3 regions of the Thermovenabulum gondwanense genome follow, and region 3 is predicted to be linked to each of the others. Evidence: riboswitches for the same ligand, from Rfam matches in the RefSeq annotation. Region 3 holds a riboswitch; each other region holds the start of a gene.
The links. A riboswitch is a leader RNA that binds a small molecule or an ion and turns the genes downstream of it on or off. The one in region 3 is predicted to bind thiamine pyrophosphate.

Region 1 (6,827 bases), on a different contig from region 3:
AACAGATAAGATATCGGCTACGGTTATTTCTTCGGGGTTTCTGGATAAAATATATCCTCCCTGGGACCCTCGAATGCTTTTTACTAAATTTGCATTTTTAAGTAATGTGATAATTTGCTCTAAATAATTCTCAGATATTTTTTCTTCTTCCGCAATTTTACTCAAAGGCACCGCACCCTGATTATAATATAGGGCCAATTTAACCATCGCTCTTAGACCATATCGAGATTTTGTTGATAACCTCAAAGAAATTACCTCCCGTCCTTTTATCAAAGGTAAGTTAAAAAATACCTCATTTCCTATAGAAATAGTATTTTTTATTTTAAATTTACCACATATTTTTAGCATTCGTCAATTTTAATGTAGATCCTATAACAGTATTATTTATTTACAATTTGTTTTGTTTGTATTAAAATAGTCTAAAATTAAAAAAATTTATTATACTTTTTGTTTGCCTTGGGAGGGTAATCATGGATTACAAGAATTTACTGGAAGTAATTTTAACCAATTTAGATGAAGGAATTATAGTTGTAGATAAAAATGCTAACGTTACCTTTTTTAACGAACCTGCTACGGAAATAGCTGGTCTTGACCCCGGTAAAGCCCTCGGCAAGAATATATTAGAACTTTTCCCGGATCTTACAGAAAAGACCAGTACTTTTTATAATGTATTAAAAAATAAAAGGCCTTTAATTGATTATGTACAAACTTATACAAATATAAAAGGTAAAAAGGTTACAATAGTAACCTCTACAATGCCAATCATACAAAATGGCGAACTTATAGGTGCGGTGGAAATATACAGAGATATAACAAATTTAAAAGATTTAGCCGAAAAGATTGTTTCACTACAAAAAGAGTTATATTATAAATCAAAAAATCCTGAAAAATATAGCGGCAACGGAACGATTTATACTTTTGATGATATTATCGGAAAAAGTAAAATAATCGAGGAGTTAAAAAATAAAGCATACAGGGTCGCAAATAGCGATTCTCCCATTTTTATTTATGGAGAAACGGGAGTGGGTAAGGAACTTTTTGTTCAAGCTATTCACAATGCAAATATTAAACGTTGTAAAAAACCCTTTATTGCACAAAATTGCGCTGCTATACCGAGAACTCTACTGGAAAGTATTTTATTCGGTATTTCAGCAGGTAGCTTTACAGGAGCCAAAGAAAAAGCAGGATTATTTGAATTAGCCAATGAAGGTACATTATACTTGGACGAGATAAATTCAATGGATTTAGAACTTCAAGCTAAACTTTTGAGAGTTCTTCAGGATGGCTTTATAAGAAGAGTTGGTGGAGAAAAGGCTTTCAAAGTAGATGTTAGAATTACAGCTTCATCCAATGAAGACCCCAAAATGCTTATTGAAAAAGGTATATTAAGACAGGATCTTTTTTATAGACTTCATGTTATTTCCTTTTATATTCCCCCTTTAAGAGAAAGGAAGGAAGATATTCCTGTATTAATAGAGTACTTTCTAAAACATTTCAATAAAAAGTTAAATAAAAAAATAACAGGTATTAAAGAAGATGCTATGACTTTACTGGTAAGCTATCATTGGCCCGGTAATGTGCGAGAGCTTAGATCGGTCATTGAAAATATTGCTAATTTTAGTGAAAATAGTCTAATATCAACTGAAGATATTCCGGATTACATTAAAAATTTAGACAATACCTCAAATTATGAAAATTATTGTATGGAGGTTCCCGAAAATATACAATCTCTAAAAGAAATGGTAGAAACTTTCGAAAAAAAATTGATAATTTTTACATTACAAAAAGTCAATGGGAACCTTTCAAAAGCTTCAAGAATTCTAAAAATACCAAAGCAAACCCTGCACAATAAAATTAAAAAATATAATATAAAAAAGAAAATAGATTTTTCATAACTACTCTTATAAAAAAATCCGGGGTAATCCCCGGATTTTTTTAACTATTTATTCTTTCCTTCAACAGTAGCGTATATGAAATCTGGATCAGAACCACTTGTAAAAGTTCTTACCAGGCCCTGGACATAATCTTTTTTAACCCATATCTTTTCCCTGAAATACAGCGGGATTACTACACCTTTTTCAAGCAAGTATTTTTCTGCTTCAAACATTACTTCATTTCTCTTTTTAAAATCCGATGTGGTTTTTGCAATCTGACATAATTCATTGTATTTTTCATCGGTCCAACCACTATTTGTCATACCTTCACTTATAGTCCAGTAATCCAAATATGTCATCGGGTCATCGTAATCAGGTCCCCATCGTGTAATCATTACTTCGTAATCACCTTTTCTCATCCTCTGGAGCCTTTCTTTGAAGGTATAAGTTTTTATAGACACATTAATTCCCAGATTTCTGATCAACATATCCTGTATAGCCTCAATTCCTACTTTTGTGCCAGAACTATCATCTACAGCTATTTCAATATTTATTTTTGAAGGATCATTGATATTTAATTCCTGCATTGCTTTGTTTAGATATTCTTTAGCCTTTTGTACATCAGCTTTTGTTGGATAAAAATCATAAGGATATTCTTCTACAAATTTCTTCTCTAAACCGCTTAAAGTTGGCGGAATATGCCTTGTTGCAGGTTTTGATATGCCTTTAAATGCCATGTTTATATAATCTTCCCTATCAATTGCAAAACCGATTGCTTTTCTAAAGTTTTCATTACCCAGCCATGGCTTATCTTCTTTTTTCATATTAAATCTTATGAAATATTCATAACTATCCATATAAGTCAGGGCTTTACCTTCGCTTTTTGCTTTATCTACGAGGACCGTTGGCACATCAGCAAAATCAAGCTCATTGTTTTCAAACATCTGGTATGCGGTATTTTGATCTGCAACAATTAAAATTCTAACCCTATCAAGCTTTATTTTATCTTTTGCCCAATAATTCGGGTTTTTCTCCAAAACTATTTCCTGTTCGTGTTTCCATTCCTTAATAATGAAGGGCCCGTTATATACCATTTTATCAGCGTCGGCAGCATATTTTTCACCGTATTTCTCTACCAATTCTTTTTTAGATGGCATAAACGAGATAAAACCTAAAAGACTTTCAAAATACTTTACCGGTGCTCTTAGAGTAATCTGTAAAGTTTTTTCATCTAAAGCTTTTACTCCTACTTGATTCGGATCATTTATTTTACCAAGATTGTAATCCTCTCCGTTTAATATGTAATACCCCTGAAATGAATAACCGGATGCTACTTTTGGATCCAGTAATCTTTTTATTGAATATTCAAAGTCGTAAGCTGTTACCTTTGTCCCGTCATTCCATTTTGCATCTCTTAAATGAAAGGTATAAACTTTTTTATCCTCAGAAACCTCCCATTTCTCAGCCATACCTGGATAAACTTTTCCATCGTAATATCTTACCAAACCTTCGAACACGGCATTTCCTACAATTATTGAATATTGGTCCGTAGCAAGTTGGGGATCAAGAGTGGGTGGTTCCGACGCAATTGAAAACACAAGCTCCTGTGCAGGTTTTGAAGAATTGCTGGAGCATCCCGCTAAAAACCCCGCAACCATAATAAAGATTAGCAGTAAAGCCGTTGTTTTTTTGAACATTAAAAAACCCCCTCTGCAAAAATATAAAAATTTGGTTAAAATTATATCATGATTCAATGATTTAAATCAATAAATGTTTTAATAAAAAAAAATAAATTTAAAAGATTTATTACAAAATTTTTTGTTAAAATTATCTAATATTCTTTAAAACCTTATTATAAAGTACAAATCTTATTAAAACAAAAGTGATAATAAATTCCGGTAATAAATAGCTACCATTGTATAATGCCGAATACAAATATACATTCATACCTTTTGGAGCATAAGATGCAAAAAATATAACACCGGATAAAAAGTGCGATAAAAATCTACCAAAAATACCCAGGAATGATCCTAAAAAAACATTATTTCTAAATAAACCTGCAAAACCTAAAAGCCCAAATGCTAAAGGATAATCAAGGATTACTTGAACAGGATGAACGATATAGGGTTCAACAATTAACTGCAAAAAACCATAAGCGACTCCAGCACTCAAACCCGCAACGGTCCCATGTCTTAAAGAAAATAAAATAATGGGAACCATACTTCCAAGGGTGACTGAACCGCCATAGGGGGCTTGAAATAATTTTACGAAGCTCAATATCAGTGATATTGCTATCATTAATGCTCCTTCAATAAGAACAGCAAAATTTTTGTTTTTCATAAAAAATTCCTCCTTTAATTTAATAAATTTTAATATTAAAAATAAAAATACCTACCCGAATAGGTAGGCACTTTATTTTCGATTCAGTGCTTCCCTACGCGGGAATTACCCCGATCAGGTTCATGGGGTCGAAGCATCAGCTTCCTCTCAGCCCTACGGCTCCCCCAGCACATAATTATTTTATATAATTATATTATTCAATTTTTCACCATTATACTTAAAATAAAATATTTTATCAATATCAATTTTGAACGATTAAATTAATTAATACATCGGCTTTAAATAATCCCCCTTCAACTTTTCCTATTATAATTATATCATCCCCTTCTATAAAATAATCAGAAAACCTGCTAAGTGAAATTATCCTATTGCCTTTTATTAATAAAGTATTTGTTCCATAATGAATTTCTCTTATTTCCGTAACTCTTTCAGTCGTGATTTCTGCTATTATAACCATTATATCTTGATGTATGTATTTTATTTTACCTCTAAGAGCCAAAAGACTTTGTGTTGTAAAAACTTCAACACTTTTTGCTTCTTCTCCTTCAACAATTGCTCTAATGTTATAATCGGGTTTTAAGTCATATACCGTAATATTTTTTTTATCCTTTATAATATCTGTATCCGGAGTAATAACGATATTAACTTCTTCACCTTTTTCATTAAAAATAACCATTTTAGAATAATTTGCAGAAGTATGAGAAATTTCTTTTATAGTGCCGGTGATCTCTTTTTTTACCGACTTAGCCGAGATAGATACTATTTTGTTATATCTAATTACTACGGTAACTTCATCAGAAATTTTTAAATCATTTAATTTGGATGTTATTCCATTTTTTATTACTTTTACTTGACTATCTACCTCAAATTCCTTTAAATTACCATCACCATCTACTACAGAAATCAGTGGAACCTTGTTTGCAAAATTAATGGATTTAATTACTCCAAAAATCGTTTTTTCCGCACTTTCTGCAATAATTCTTGTAACACTTCCATTTGTAATCGAAGCGATTACCATGTCTCCTCCCAGAAGGTCGTTAATTCTTGCAGGTTTACCATTTTTTATAGTTTCTATCAAATTGGAAAGTATGTAAGTCTCATTTTCTCCCGTTAATGAATTTTCAATTATTATATATGAGGGTGAAATATTCGAAACTACTCCTTTTAAAATTCCTTTTACTTCTTTATTTTCTCCTGCAACTTCTATCCTGATGACTTTACCATCCGTTACTGAAATTTTCACATTTTTACCTATTAGATTCTCGTTTACAGGAATAACATTATTATTAATATAACATTTTGTATCAGAATTTATAATATAAGAAGAAATGTTCCCATCCAATTTTTCTAAAATAAGGTAATTGTTTTGCAAATTTAAAGCTTTTATTTTACCCTCATGGTTTTCTAATTCACTTTCCATTTTATTATTTGAATAAATTGCTTCTATATAGCTAATATTATTAGACTTTATAATATAATTAACATCCTGATATTTTTTTAAGTCTTTTAATTCTATTTTTATTAAATTCCCTTTTTCATCTTCTTTGTATACAGAAACATTTTTATCCAGATTATATTTTTTAATAATGTTACCCTGTAAAATTTCTATATTTCCCTCCAATAAATTTAAATTTTCAATTCTTCCTTTTACTATCCTCGTATTATTTGAATATTTCACAACCTGATTTAACACTTTAGCAGCCTGTGCCCGGGTAATATTATCGTAGGGCTTGAAATTTTCCTTATCTACACCTGACATGATTTTTTTATCTACAATCAACTGCAGGTATTTTCTTGTCTCAAAGGATAAAGTATAAACATCTTTAAAAGTCAAATTTAAAACCTTAATAGAATTTGCTTCTTTTTCTAAACCCAAGGCTTTAATAATAAAAATTACTGCCTCGTATCTTTTTAAATTTTCTTCAGGCCTCAAATTTTTAATGTCATCTCCTGTAATAATTCCCTTTTCAATCGAATAAGCAATATATTCTTTTGCCCAGCTTTGAATTTTCCCTTGATTTGGAAAATCTTTTGGTAGTAATTTTCCTTTTACTTTGCTCTCTTCTCCCAAGGCCTTTATTAGCATTACAATAAATTCCTGCCTTTTTATAGGGTCTGCTGGTGCAAAAATATCTTGAGCTTTCCCTGATACTACTCCCAAATTATACATTTTGTCAATAAATGGTGTTGCCCAATCAAATTTTTTATCATCCAAATCTTTAAAAGGTAATGCGAATACCAAAGTTGGGAAAAAAGCAGTTAAACAAAAAAAGAAGTAAACTACAAAAATTCCTTTTATTAGCTTGTAATATGCTTTTTTCAACTTATCAACCCCTTTCTTTTTCTTATATTATTACAATTTCGACAATTATCCATATGTTTCCTTCATTAAAAAATAAAAAAATACAGCCATTAATCAGCCGCATTTAAAAGATAATTTATAAAGCTTTCGGCATTTGGCGAAAGAGTTCTACCTTTTTTTGTTACTATGTAAAAATCTCTTAGCATTTTAATACCTTTTATTCTAAAAGTTTTTAAAATGCCGGTATTTTTATAATCTTCAATGGCCCTATTGGAAATAACTGAAATGCCTACTCCTGCTTTTACAGCCTG
Region 2 (6,827 bases), on a different contig from region 3:
CCAAGAGTAGAAATAAATTTATCTTTGATAAAAAAGAATGCGATGAATATCGTAGAACTGTGTTACAAATACGGTATAGAAGTGATGGGAATTACAAAGGGCGTCTGTGCTTTGGAACCAGTAGTGCAAACGATGATCGAAGGAGGAGTAAAAAAACTGGGGGATTCACGTATAAAAAATATAGTAAAATTAAAAAGTTTCGGTGTAAATTTACCTGTTTACCTAATCCGGATTCCTATGCCCTCCGAAATAAACGATGTAGTAAATTTTGCGGATGGTAGTTTTAATTCGGAATTTGAAGTAATAAAATTGATTTCTCAAAAAGCAGTTGAAAATGGTAAAGTACATAAAATTATATTAATGGTTGATGTAGGGGATTTAAGGGAAGGAGTCATGCCGGAAGATGTTAAGGACTTAGTAGGAAAGATTTTAGAACTTCCCGGAATAGAGTTTGAGGGAATAGGTACCAATGTGGGGTGTTATGGAGGAGTACTCCCTTCAATAGAAAATACCTCAATTTTGGTGGAAATAGCTGAGGAATTGGAAAAATTTTATGGAATTCGAGTAAAAACCATTTCGGGAGGTAATACCGCTACTTTAAAAATGGTTGAAGAAGGGGTTTTGCCCCGCCGCATTAATCAATTAAGGATTGGTGAAGCTATTCTTTTGGGTACGGATTCAACAAACTTTCGAAAGATCCCTAACACTTATCAGAATACGGTGATCCTTAAAGCGCAAGTAATAGAAGTCAAAACAAAGCCTTCAAAACCTATTGGAGAAATAGGAAGGGATGCTTTTGGTAACATTCCTGTTTTCGAAGATAAAGGCCCAATGAAAAGAGCAATAGTAGCTCTGGGAAAACAGGATTGCAGGATAGAAGGATTAATTCCAGATGAGGATCATATAAATATCCTCGGGGCCAGCAGTGATCACCTTATTCTTGATGTAACAAATTCACTTAAAGAAATAAGAGTTGGGTCAATAATTGACTTCAAAATGAATTATGGCACAATGTTAGGACTTATAACCTCCCCTTATGTGGAAAAAATTGTGGTATAGTTTAACTTTTAAAATTAATAAGACATATTTTTGGGAGGAATTTATATGCTAAATGAAATATGGGAAAAAATAGATTCGGAAGTGGAGCTTAATAAGCAAGAACTCTGCTATATTCTTTCTTTAGAAGACCCGGAAAAGTTAGAAATTCTTTATCAGAAAGCTGATAAAATAAGAAAAAAGTATGTTGGAGATGAGGTTCATCTTAGAGGACTGATTGAGTTTTCAAATTATTGCAGGAATAATTGCCTTTATTGCGGAATACGCAGGGATAATAAGAAGGTAAGACGTTATCGAATGGAGATTGATGAGATTTTTGAAACCGTATCATTGGCTTCAAGATTGGGTTATAAAACTGTTGTGCTGCAATCAGGGGAAGATATGTACTATACTCTGGATAAGCTTACAGAACTTATAAAAAGGATAAAAAATGATATGGATATTGCCATTACGCTGAGCATCGGTGAGCGGTCCTATGAAGAGTATGAAAAACTTTATGAGGCTGGAGCTGATAGATATTTAATGAGATTTGAGACATCAAATCCCGAGCTTTATGCTAAGCTTCATCCGGATTCAAGCTTTGAAAATCGTATTAATATTTTGAAGTGGCTAAAACAAATAGGATACCAAACCGGTTCGGGAGTAATGATAGGATTACCCGGTCAAACCATTGAAGACCTGGCTGAGGATATATTAATGTTTAAGAAACTTGATCTCGATATGATAGGGGTAGGCCCTTATATTTGTCACCCCGATACACCTCTTGCAGGCAATCCCGGTGGGACTGCCGAAATGACACTAAAAGTAATTGCTTTGACAAGGATAGTAACGAAAAATACTCATATTCCGGCAACTACAGCTCTTGCTACTTTGAGACCGGAGGATGGCAGGGAAAAAGCTCTGATGGCTGGTGCAAACGTTATTATGCCCAATGTAACTCCTCTGAAATACCGGGAACATTATACTTTATATCCCAACAAAATTTGTATAAATGAAAGTGCACTGCAGTGCAATTCGTGTATAAAAAGAAGAATTTACTCCATAGGAAGGGTAATAGGAACTGATTACGGACATTCTTTAAAAAAACGAGAAAATGGTTAAGTGTATAAAAAAGCAATCTTATTGCATTGACAGCAGGATTATTTCAGGGTAAAATATCAAAAAAATAGATTATTAGACTACCGGGGGTGCTGCTTAAGTACTGCTTAAGCGGCTGAGACGGGAAATTTTCCCGAACCCTTGAACCTGTTTGGGTAATGCCAGCGGAGGGAAGGTAGTAAAAGTGTGAAATCGTACCGCTGGGTACGATTTTTTATTTGTTCTATATTTTTTATTTATTCTACGCATTTTAAACTAATTAAAAACATCATAAAATAACGGAGGTATAAAAATGATTTCCGGCATTTTAAAAAAAGTCAGGGAAAATAAACCTCTTATACACCATATTACTAATATGGTGACCGTAAATGACTGTGCAAATGTTACACTGGCAGTGGGAGCACTACCTGTTATGGCTCATGCCCTTGAAGAAGTAGAGGATATGGTAAAAGCTGCTTCGTGCTTAGTCCTCAATATAGGTACACTTACGAAAGAGCAGGTAGACGCGATGATAAAAGCCGGGGAAAAAGCGAATCAGCTGGGGATACCCGTTGTGCTTGATCCTGTAGGAGCAGGGGCAACACCTTTACGGACAAAAAGTACCTGGAGAATACTTAACGAAGTGAAAGTTTCAGTAATAAAAGGTAATAGTGCGGAAATAGGTACCCTTGCCGGTGCAGGAGGAGAAATAAAGGGAGTGGAAGCGGTAAAAAGCAGTGAAAATCTTTTGCCTGCTTCCAAGGAACTGGCCAAAAGATTAAATACTGTAGTTGTGGTATCAGGTGCCACGGATATAGTTACAGATGGAGAACGAATAGCCTTTGTCAATAATGGTCACTATTTAATGGGGACGATTACTGGTACTGGATGCATGTTATCGTCGGTTATTGGTAGTTTTTGTGGAGTAGAAAAAGATTATTTTAGAGCTGCCGTTGCAGCTTTAGTAGTTTTTGGTCTTAGCGGTGAACTTGCGGCAAAAAAATCTAATATTTACGGTCCGGCAAGTTTCAAAATAAATTTTTTTGATGAACTTTATAATATAACTGAAGAAAAAATAATTGAAGGTTCAAAATACAAGGTAGAATAATTAGAAGTTAACCTTATAAAAAAGCCAATGATGCCGCGCCTATTGCACCTGCATCTTTATCCAATTTGGCTTTTACGATTTCAAGGTGTTTAAGGTTAGCAGGTAGAGATCTTTCTTTAATGGTTTTCATCATCTTTGAATAGAACATATCCCAGCATTGAGTAAGCCCCCCTCCGATGGCAATGAGCCCGGGATTGAAGATATTTATTAGATTAGCAAGCCCCACTCCAAGATAATATCCCTCATTTTCCACGAGGGTTAAAGCAAAATTATCACCTTTTCTTGCGGCTGAAAAAACGTGTTCCGCCGTAATTTCTTCATTCCGGGCTTTTTCAATTATTTTTGTTTTTATCCCTGATAAAATTCCTTCTTTGGCGAACCTTGACAAAGCAGTGCCCGAAGCATAGGCTTCCCAGCATCCCGAGTTTGTGCATCCGCATATAGGACCTTCAAAATTGATAGTCATATGGCCTACCTCTCCAGCATTTCTTCCTATACCTTTGAAGAGTTTGCCATCGATAAAGATTCCCGCTCCTATACCTGTGCTTATTGTTATGTAAATAAAATTTTTAACTCCCTTTCCGGCTCCGAATAAAAATTCTCCAAGAGCAGCTGAATTAGCATCATTTTCTATAATTATTTTTGTATTAAATTCCCTAAACATAATTGAACATAAAGGGATATCCTTCCATCCCGGGAGATTTGGCGGATTCTGAATGGTTCCCTTTTCTACGTCTATAGGACCAGGAACTCCGATACCTATTCCTGCAATTTCATTCAATGATAAATTTATTTGACTTAAAACATCATAAACACTTTTTTTCATTCTTGAAATTACTTTTTCGGGTCCTTCTTTTGCTAAAGTGGGCATTTCAACCCTGGCAAAAATATTACCGTTATTATCGATAATACAGGTTGCAATTTTTGTCCCTCCAAGGTCAATACCCAACGAAAAATTTTCCATAATTTTTCACCTTCTATTGGTAAATTTTATAATAATATGTTTTAATATAGAAATATTTTAGTGTAAAATTTGTTTTAAATTTCTATAAAAAATGATAAAATAATTAATCGTAATAGGATAAGCCTAATATTAAAATCGGGAGTATGATATAGAAATGAGCGGCATAAGAAATCCTTTTGAAGCTTTTAAATCTAAGAATTTTAAATATTTTTGGATGGGACAGTGCATTTCCCTTATTGGTACCTGGCTTCAGAATACAGCGCTTTCCTGGCTTGTTCTAACGTTAACAAATTCTGCCTTTTTGGTGGGGTTCTATAATGCGGTTCAATTTACACCCCAATTATTTTTGTCCCTTTTGGCAGGAACTATAGCCGATCATTTACCAAAGAAAAAGTTATTGATATTTACCCAGAGTTTATTAATGCTATTAGCCTTTTTGTTATCAGTTTTGACCTGGAAGAAAATAATTAATTACTACATCCTACTAATTTTTGGTTTATTGATCGGGATAGTAAATACTTTCGATATGCCTGTTAGACAATCTTTCGTTATAGAATTGGCCGGCCAGGAATTACTTTATAATGCTGTTGCGCTAAATTCTATGAATTTTAATCTTGCAAGGATAATAGGTCCTGCAATTGCGGGAATCCTTCTTAAAAATGTCGGAATGAGTATTTGTTTTTTGTTAAATGGATTAAGTTTTATTGCAGTATTAATAGGTCTTTTTTTAATTGATGTGGGCATAAAGCCTATGAATACAAAGAAAAACAATAAAATGCTCATAGATATTTGGGAAGGCTTAAAATATACCAGAAGAAATAAAATTATTTTGCAAACAATAATATTACTCTTTATAATGAATGTGTTTATAATGAATTTTAACGTATTAATTCCCCTGTATACAAAATATGTTTTGCATAAAGATGAAGCAGGATACGGTTTTCTGCTTTCCTCAATGGGAATCGGTGCTCTATTAGGGGCACTTTTTGTAGCAGTTAAAAGTAATAAAAGGCCTAATATAAAAACTCTTTATTTTTCTTTGATATTTTACTCATTAATATTTGTTTTAATTGGGATCAATAAAAATTACCATTTTTCATCAATTTTGTTCATGTTAGCGGGGTTTTCTGCAATTCTTTTTACAACTACCGCTAATTCATCTCTGCAGCTTTCTTCTTCTGACGAATATCGAGGGAGAGTTATGAGCTTGTACACTATGATTTTTGCAGGTACAACACCTTTGGGCAGTTTAATATCAGGTTCTTTTGCCCAGATTCTAAACATAGATAAAGCGTTTATTGCCTTAGGGTTAAGCTGTACTATATTATTTTCCCTGTACTTTTTTGCCATAAATAACAACAAAAGAATTAATTTAAAAAGGGTAGATGATTTATAGCTCTACTTTTTCAAAAAGATCGGGTATTAATACGCTGACATTAAATAATTTCTCCATTTCTTTTTTAAAATTTTCAGAAGCCTTTTCTTCTCCATGAGTTATAAATATTTTTTTCGAGACTCCGTTTTTTATATTTTTTACCCAGTTAATAAGTCCTGCTATATCGGCATGTCCGGAAAGGCCGGTAAGATTATAAACCTTTGCTTTTACTACCATCTCTTCGCCGAAAATTCTGACTTTTTTTGCATTATCCAGTATTTTCCTGCCAAGGGTTCCTTCAGCCTGATAACCTACGAATACTATGGATGTGGTATCTTTCCAGATGTTGTGTTTCAGGTGATGTTTTATTCTTCCTGCTTCACACATCCCGCTGGATGAGATAATTACAATGCCGTTTTTATCGTTTAATGCCATTGATTCTTCTGCACTGGAAGTAGTATACAGGTTGTTGAATCTTAAAATATCTATATCCTGTCCAAGAAGGTTAATAGCTTCTTCATCGTAACATTCTTTATGCTTTTCGTAAATTTCGAGGGCTTCCTTTGCAAGTGGGCTATCAAGGTATATTTCCATATTGGAAAGTTCTTTTCTCTTTTCAATGTCTATATAATAGTTCAGTAAATATAAGATTTCCTGAGCTCGCCCTACTGAAAAGGCTGGAATAATTACATTTCCGCCTTTTTTTACCGTGTTAATTATAATATCATATAATTTTTTTATTTCTTCGGTTTTATCGTGCAACCTATCTCCATAAGTTGATTCTATTATTAAATAATCGGTATAATCAATATATTCATAATCTCTAATTATTGGTATATTATAATTTCCTAAATCACCAGAAAAAGTTATAAGAATTTCATTATTTTTTTCTTTGATTTTTAAAATTATTATCGAAGAACCCAATAAATGTCCGGCATCCTTAAACATTACATGAATATTTTCATCAATAACAATCCACCTGTCGTAGGGGGACTTAATTATATATTCCGGTATTCGCAGGGTGTCTTCTACGGTATATAATGGCTTGATTGGGACCAGCCCTTTTCTCTGTCTTTTTTTATTTTGCCATTTGCTTTCCAGCTCCTGGATGTGAGCACTATCTTTTAACATAATTTCCATTAAATCGGCAGTTGCGGAAGTGGCAAATATACTACCGTTAAAACCATTTTTAAAAAGTAAGGGTAATCTTCCTATATGATCAATATGTGAATGGGTAATTATTACAA
Region 3 (6,827 bases):
GGGAAAACCCTCTCCCTTTGTCACCGGAAAGGATTTTATACTTTTTACAATCAAGGACATAGGGGTGGACGGAGCGCTTTACAGAGCCATGGAATTTTCGGGAGAAGCCTTAAAATACCTTACCGTGGATGAAAGGCTCACCATTACAAATATGGCTATAGAAGCGGGAGCAAAAAACGGTATAATGGAACCCGACGATGTGACGCTAAACTACGTAAAGGATAGGGCTAAAAAAACATATAAGGTTTATAAAAGTGACGATGATGCTCAATACTGTGATGTAAGGGAATACGACGTATCAAAGCTGGAACCTCAGGTAGCCCTCCCGCATCTTCCCGAAAATTCCGTCAATATATCTGAGGTAGGAGATATTACCGTAGATCAGGTGGTTATCGGCTCCTGCACCAATGGAAGGATTGAAGATATGAGGATGGCTGCAAAGGTTATAAAGGGCAATAAGGTGCACCCTTACGTGAGGATGATAGTGATACCTGCTACTCAGGAAGTTTACCTTCAAATGATAAGAGAGGGATTGATGGAGATTTTTGTGGAGGCTGGTGCGGTGGTAAGCACACCTACCTGCGGACCGTGCCTCGGAGGACATATGGGCATACTGGCAAAGGGCGAAAGGGCTGTTTCAACAACGAACAGAAATTTCGTCGGACGTATGGGACATCCCGAAAGCGAAATATACCTGACAAATCCGGCGGTGGCAGCAGCTTCTGCCGTAAAAGGCAAAATAGCCCATCCCATGGAGGTGATTAAAAATGATATATAAGGGTAGAGCATGGGTTTTTCCGGATAATATAGATACCGATGTGATTATTCCAGCAAGGTTTTTAAATACAACGGACCCCAGGGAGCTTGCGGAGCACTGCATGGAAGATATATTCCCGGGTTTTTCTAAAAAAATTCAGCCGGGGGATATCATAGTAGCCGGAAAAAATTTTGGGTGCGGGAGTTCGAGGGAACACGCCCCCATTGCAATTAAAGAAGCGGGTATTAGCTGTGTTGTTGCAAAATCCTTTGCCAGGATTTTTTACAGGAATGCTATAAACATAGGCCTTCCCATATTGGAATCTTCAGAGGCGGTGGAGGGGATAAGAGCAGGAGATGAGGTTATGGTGGATACCGACACCGGGGAAATAAAAAATATTACGAGCGGGGAAATATTCTACGCAAAACCTTTTCCCGGGTTTATAAATGATATAATTAAAGCCGGCGGCTTGCTGAACTTTGCAGGGGGAGGGCAAAAAAATGTATAATATAGCCCTCCTTCCAGGAGATGGAATTGGCCCGGAGGTAATAAAAGAAGCTAAAAAGGTTTTATATGCTATCCAGGAAAGATTCGGCATTAAATTCAATTTCAAGGAAGGATCGGTAGGCGGAGCAGCTTACGAGGTCTTTGGAGCACCACTCCCTGATGATACCCTTAATCTTGTAAAGGATTCCGATGCGGTGCTTTTCGGCGCGGTAGGTGGGCCAAAATGGGATCATTTGAAAAGAGAGCTCCGGCCGGAACAGGCAATCCTGAAACTGAGGAAGGAGCTAAACCTGTTTGCCAACCTCAGGCCCGCTGTTTGTTATCGTTTTTTAGCGGATTCTTCTCCGCTGAAAAATAATATAATTAGCGGGAATCTGGATTTACTTATTGTAAGAGAGTTAACAGGAGGGCTCTATTTCGGGACGCCTCGAGGGAGGGAAAATACGGGGCAAACGGTAAGGGCATTTGATACAATGGTTTATACAAGCGAAGAAATTAAAAGGGTAGCCCGAGTCGCTTTTGAAGCAGCGAGAAAAAGGAGAAAAAAGGTAACTTCCGTGGATAAAGCCAATGTGCTTGAAACCTCAAAGTTGTGGAGAGAAGTGGTGGATGAGGTGAGCAAAGAATATCCTGATGTGGAGCTTTCTCACATGTATGTGGATAACTGCGCGATGCAGCTTGTATTAAATCCCGGACAGTTTGATGTTATTTTGACCGAGAACACTTTTGGGGATATCTTAAGCGATGAGGCATCGGTACTAACCGGTTCAATAGGTATGCTGCCATCAGCAAGCATAGGAGAAAAAGGACCTTTTTTATACGAGCCCTGCCACGGTTCGGCACCGGACATAGCGGGTAAAGGTATCGCAAACCCCATCGCCTGTATTTTGTCCGCGGCAATGATGCTGGAGTACTCTTTTGATGAAAAGGAAGCGGCAATGTGTATAAAAGATGCGGTGGAAAAAAGCTTGGAACTGGGCTACAGGACTTACGACATTAAAGAAGGTGAGGGGAAGGTGTTAGCAACCTCCGAAATGGGAGATGTTATTAAAAAGATTATTCTGGGGCTTTAAAAGGGAAAGAAAAATTTTTCGATATATTTTTATAGTGGATTTTTACAAAAAAATAAGGTATAATTTTTAAAAAACTGCAGTAAAAATTTAATAAAATTTATAGGATGCGTGCTGGGGGAGCCGAAAGGCTGAGAGGAAGCTTAAATGCTTCGACCCCTCGAACCTGACCGGGATAATCCCCGCGTAGGGAAGCACAGAACCGAAAATTTGTGCCTACCTATTCGGGTAGGCACTTTTATTTATGAAAACTTTTTGTTGCGGGGATGGCTGCAAATAATGTTTACGGCGGCTACAGGATGGGACCAATTTTCGGAGGGATGCTCTTGTCGGGTAAGAAAGCGGCAAAATTGATTTCGGATTATTTAAAAAACACTAAATAAAATTTTAAGGGGTGATGAAAAATTATGAAACTTGCTTTAACCATTGCTGGTTCCGATTCCGGCGGAGGGGCGGGAATTCAGGCGGATTTAAAAACCTTTTTCAGCCACGGAGTATATGGTATGTCAGTAATTACATCGGTGACCGCCCAAAATACCCTCGGGGTACTGGGGGTACAAAATATTTCAGAAGATATGGTCTATCTTCAGATGAAAGCGGTTTTTGAAGACCTCTTCCCCGATGCGGTTAAAATCGGAATGGTTTCAACAAAAGAGATAACGGAAGTTATTTCCAAAGGACTTGAAGAATATAAGCCGGGGAAAATCGTTCTGGACCCAGTGATGGTTTCTAAATCCGCGCACAGACTCTTGGAAAAAGAAGCCATAAAAACACTGATTGAAAAATTAGTACCGAAGGCTTTAATCATTACTCCCAACAGGGAAGAAGCAGAGGTAATTGTGGAAAGAAAAATACAGAATGTGGAGGAGATGAAAAAGGCTGCAAAGGATATTGCCAAATTGGGTTGCAGAACGGTTCTTATAAAAGGAGGGCATTTGGAAGGGAATAAAGCCGTGGATGTTTTGTACCTTGGAGAAGATAATTACGTGTTTTTTGAAGAAGAAAAAATAAACACAAAAAACACCCACGGCACCGGATGTACATTTTCGGCGGCCATTTGCGCCAATCTGGCAAAAGGTATGGATGTTAAAAAAGCTGTAGCGTATGCAAAGCTTTATATTACCAGAGCCATAGAAACTTCTGAAGATATGGGAAGGGGCTGGGGCCCCGTGAACCATTTTTGCATCGGGTTTAATAATTAATTTAAAAGAGGTGCTTATAGCATGAGAAATGTGGATTATTCCCTGTATCTCATAACCGATAGAACTTATCTAAAAGGTAGAAGTCTTTTTGATGCGGTGGAAGAGGCGATAAGAGCAGGAGTTACGGTAGTTCAGCTGAGAGAAAAAAATATCTCCGATAGAGAGTTTTACGAGGCCGGGCTAAAATTAAGAGAAATCACGAAAAGTTACGATGTGCCTTTAATAATAAACGACAGGGTCGATATAGCCATTGCCGTTGATGCTGATGGCGTGCATTTAGGGCAGGAGGAACTGCCTGCAAAGGTTGTGAGAGAAATAATAGGTTATAAAAAAATAATAGGGGTCTCGGCGGCAAACTTTGAGGAGGCGAAAAAAGCTTGTGAAGATGGTGCCGATTATGTGGGAGTGGGAGCAGTATTTAAAACTCCATCCAAAAAGGATGCAAAATATGTAAGTCTGGAAACTCTGAGGGAAATAACGGAAAAAATCCCCATTCCCGTTCTGGCTATAGGGGGTATAGATAAAGAAAATATAGATGAGGTTTTAAAATACGATATTAAAGGTGTATGCTGTATTTCTGCTATTTTAAAGGGGGATATTGGCGAAAACGTTAGATTGTTGAAAGATAAGATTACAAAGAAACTAAAGCAAATTTATTAAATGGAGGGAAAAGAATGACTCAGTTAGAGGCGGCTAAAAAAGGCGTTGTTACCGAAGAAATGAAAAAAGTAGCGGAAAAAGAAGGAGTGAATGCAGAAATTATTAGAGAAAGAGTGGCAGAGGGCAGGATTGTTATCCCTTTTAACAGAAATCACAGGGGATTAAAGCCGTGCGGCATAGGGAAGGGGCTTTCAACCAAGGTCAATGCAAATATAGGCACATCTGAAAAATTCCCCTTTTTAGAATCGGAATTATCAAAAGCAATTGCAGCGGTAGAAGCCGGGGCGGATACGATAATGGACCTTTCTACCGGTGGGGATTTAGAAAAGGTGCGAATGGCCATATTATCAAGTATAGATGCTCCCGTAGGGACGGTGCCTATTTATGAAGTGGGAGTTATGGCGCAAAATAAATACGGGAGTGTCATAGACTTTACAGAAGAGGAACTTTTTGAAGTAATAGAAAAGCAGGCAGAAGAAGGCGTGGATTTCATGACCGTCCACTGCGGCCTGACTATTGAAGCGGTGGAAAGGCTTCGCAGGGAGGGCAGGATAACCGATATTGTAAGCAGGGGCGGGTCCTTTATAACCGCATGGATGCTTAAAAACGAAAAACAAAATCCCCTGTATGAACACTTTGACAGGCTGCTTGAGGTAGCGAGAAAATACGATGTTACATTGAGTTTGGGAGACGGCTTAAGGCCGGGATGCCTTGCCGATGCTACCGATAGGGCGCAAATTCAGGAGCTTTTAATACTGGGGGAGCTGGTACAGGAAGCGATAAAACAAGGAGTGCAGGTAATGGTGGAAGGTCCGGGGCACGTTCCCATAGATCAGATAGAATCTAATATCCGCCTTCAAAAAAGGCTATGCCATGAAGCGCCTTTTTACGTCTTGGGCCCTCTTGTTACGGATATAGCAGCGGGTTATGATCATATAGCCGCTGCGATTGGCGGAGCAATAGCTGCTGCTTGTGGAGCGGATTTTCTTTGCTATGTAACCCCGGCAGAGCACTTAGGACTGCCCGATGAAGAAGATGTAAGGATTGGGGTTATTGCCTCTAAAATTGCTGCCCATGCGGCAGATATAGTGAAAGGCATTCCGGGTGCATGGGAAAGGGATTTAAAAATGGCAAAAGCTCGGAAAAACCTTGACTGGGAAGAACAAATTAAGCTTTCAATAGACCCAAAAAAGGCAAGAAAATACAGGCAAGAGAGAAATTCATCGGATGTAAAGACCTGCACCATGTGCGGCAAGTTTTGTGCAATGGATATAATTGCAAAATATCTAAATAAAGAAAAGAGCAGTTGTTAGGAAAAAAGCTTTCGGGAATTCGCCCGAAAGCCAACCGGCCCAGGGCACGGACACAAACACGGCCATAGCCGGGATATTGATAATTGAAAATTTAAGGTGAACGGATGAATCTGTGAAGTGCCAAAGGCTTTTAACAAAAAAGCCTTTGGCATAATATTTTATTATTGAACAATTTCAAAGGAGGGTCAATATGAAAGATAGTGGAAATAATATAAATCCAATTCCGTTAAATCCCAGGTTATTGATGATGCCGGAATTCTCGGAACGTCAGATACTGGAACACTATGAGGTTTTGTATTTAGGCTATGTAAACAAGATAAATGAAATAAGAGAGCTGCTTTTAACGGCAGACAGGTCAAAAGCCAATGCAACTTACAGTGGATTCCGCGGGCTGAAGAAAGCCGAGACTTATGCAATTGATGGAGTAATTCTTCACGAGCTTTACTTTGAAAACCTGGGTGGGTCGGGAAAGATCTATCAGGGGGAACTATTAAGGCTTATCGAGAGGGATTTTGGTTCTTTCAATGACTGGAGGGAGGATTTCATTGCTACAGGAATTTCGGCAAGAGGCTGGGCGATCCTTGTGTACGATCCTCGGGATGGAAGGCTTCACAATTATTTACTGGATGCCCATGATTACGGGGTAGTGCAAAACTCCATTGCTTTGCTGGTAATGGATGTATATGAGCATGCCTATTTTATTGATTACGGTACGAAAAAAACTGATTATATAAAAGCATTTTTAAAAAATGTGGACTGGAATGCGGTAAATGACAGGTTAAAAAGGATAAGTTTCATATTTTTCAATTCATAATAGTTTATACATTAATCGGCTTTCAGGGATAATCGGTTTTTAAATGAGAAATATTATAATGAGGAGGTGATACTAATGCGGGCTCTCTGGAGGGGTTCCATCAGTTTTGGGCTGGTAAACGTCCCAGTAAAAATGTATGCGGCTACCGAAAGAAAGAATCTGAGCTTCAGGCAAATACACAGGGAATGCGGCACTCCCATACGTTATGAAAAAGTATGCCCTTTTTGCAATCGAAAGGTGGAGGACGAGGAAATAGCCCGGGGTTATGAATACGAAAAGGGGAAATTTGTAGTTATCGAGGATAAGGACTTAGAGGCAATCCCCGATGAAACCGTGCGCACCATTGATATTGTTGATTTTGTTGATTTGAGAGAAATAGATCCGATATATTTTGATCATTCCTATTATCTTGGTCCTGAAGGAACCGGTCAGAAGGCTTATCTTTTACTAATTGAGGCTTTAAAAAAGACGGGGAAAATTGCAATAGCAAAGGTGATGATAAGG

Region 1: it holds a riboswitch for thiamine pyrophosphate, as region 3 does, so the genes downstream of both, thiT (energy-coupled thiamine transporter ThiT) here and ATZ99_RS12270 (sulfide-dependent adenosine diphosphate thiazole synthase) in region 3, are expected to answer to the same signal.
Region 2: it holds a riboswitch for thiamine pyrophosphate, as region 3 does, so the genes downstream of both, thiM (hydroxyethylthiazole kinase) here and ATZ99_RS12270 (sulfide-dependent adenosine diphosphate thiazole synthase) in region 3, are expected to answer to the same signal.

What each region holds. Positions count from the first base shown of each region.
Region 1 is NZ_LOHZ01000042.1:29,650-36,476, forward strand. Features, by position in the region: gene ATZ99_RS09580 (RrF2 family transcriptional regulator) at 1-246, opposite strand, end outside; gene ATZ99_RS09585 (sigma-54 interaction domain-containing protein) at 471-1,895, shown strand; gene ATZ99_RS09590 (peptide ABC transporter substrate-binding protein) at 1,940-3,571, opposite strand; gene thiT (energy-coupled thiamine transporter ThiT) at 3,702-4,214, opposite strand; TPP riboswitch at 4,289-4,390, opposite strand; gene ATZ99_RS09600 (S-layer homology domain-containing protein) at 4,456-6,537, opposite strand; gene ATZ99_RS09605 (selenium metabolism-associated LysR family transcriptional regulator) at 6,627-6,827, opposite strand, start outside.
Region 2 is NZ_LOHZ01000042.1:148,437-155,263, reverse strand. Features, by position in the region: gene ATZ99_RS10260 (alanine/ornithine racemase family PLP-dependent enzyme) at 1-1,059, shown strand, start outside; gene hydE ([FeFe] hydrogenase H-cluster radical SAM maturase HydE) at 1,105-2,157, shown strand; TPP riboswitch at 2,230-2,345, shown strand; gene thiM (hydroxyethylthiazole kinase) at 2,447-3,241, shown strand; gene ATZ99_RS10245 (ROK family protein) at 3,255-4,205, opposite strand; gene ATZ99_RS10240 (MFS transporter) at 4,360-5,601, shown strand; gene ATZ99_RS10235 (MBL fold metallo-hydrolase) at 5,596-6,827, opposite strand, start outside.
Region 3 is NZ_LOHZ01000019.1:101,771-108,597, reverse strand. Features, by position in the region: gene leuC (3-isopropylmalate dehydratase large subunit) at 1-778, shown strand, start outside; gene leuD (3-isopropylmalate dehydratase small subunit) at 768-1,265, shown strand; gene leuB (3-isopropylmalate dehydrogenase) at 1,258-2,337, shown strand; TPP riboswitch at 2,441-2,544, shown strand; partial or broken gene ATZ99_RS12270 (sulfide-dependent adenosine diphosphate thiazole synthase) at 2,586-2,717, shown strand; gene thiD (bifunctional hydroxymethylpyrimidine kinase/phosphomethylpyrimidine kinase) at 2,742-3,536, shown strand; gene thiE (thiamine phosphate synthase) at 3,558-4,196, shown strand; gene thiC (phosphomethylpyrimidine synthase ThiC) at 4,211-5,509, shown strand; gene ATZ99_RS01880 (superoxide dismutase) at 5,700-6,323, shown strand; gene ku (non-homologous end joining protein Ku) at 6,399-6,827, shown strand, end outside.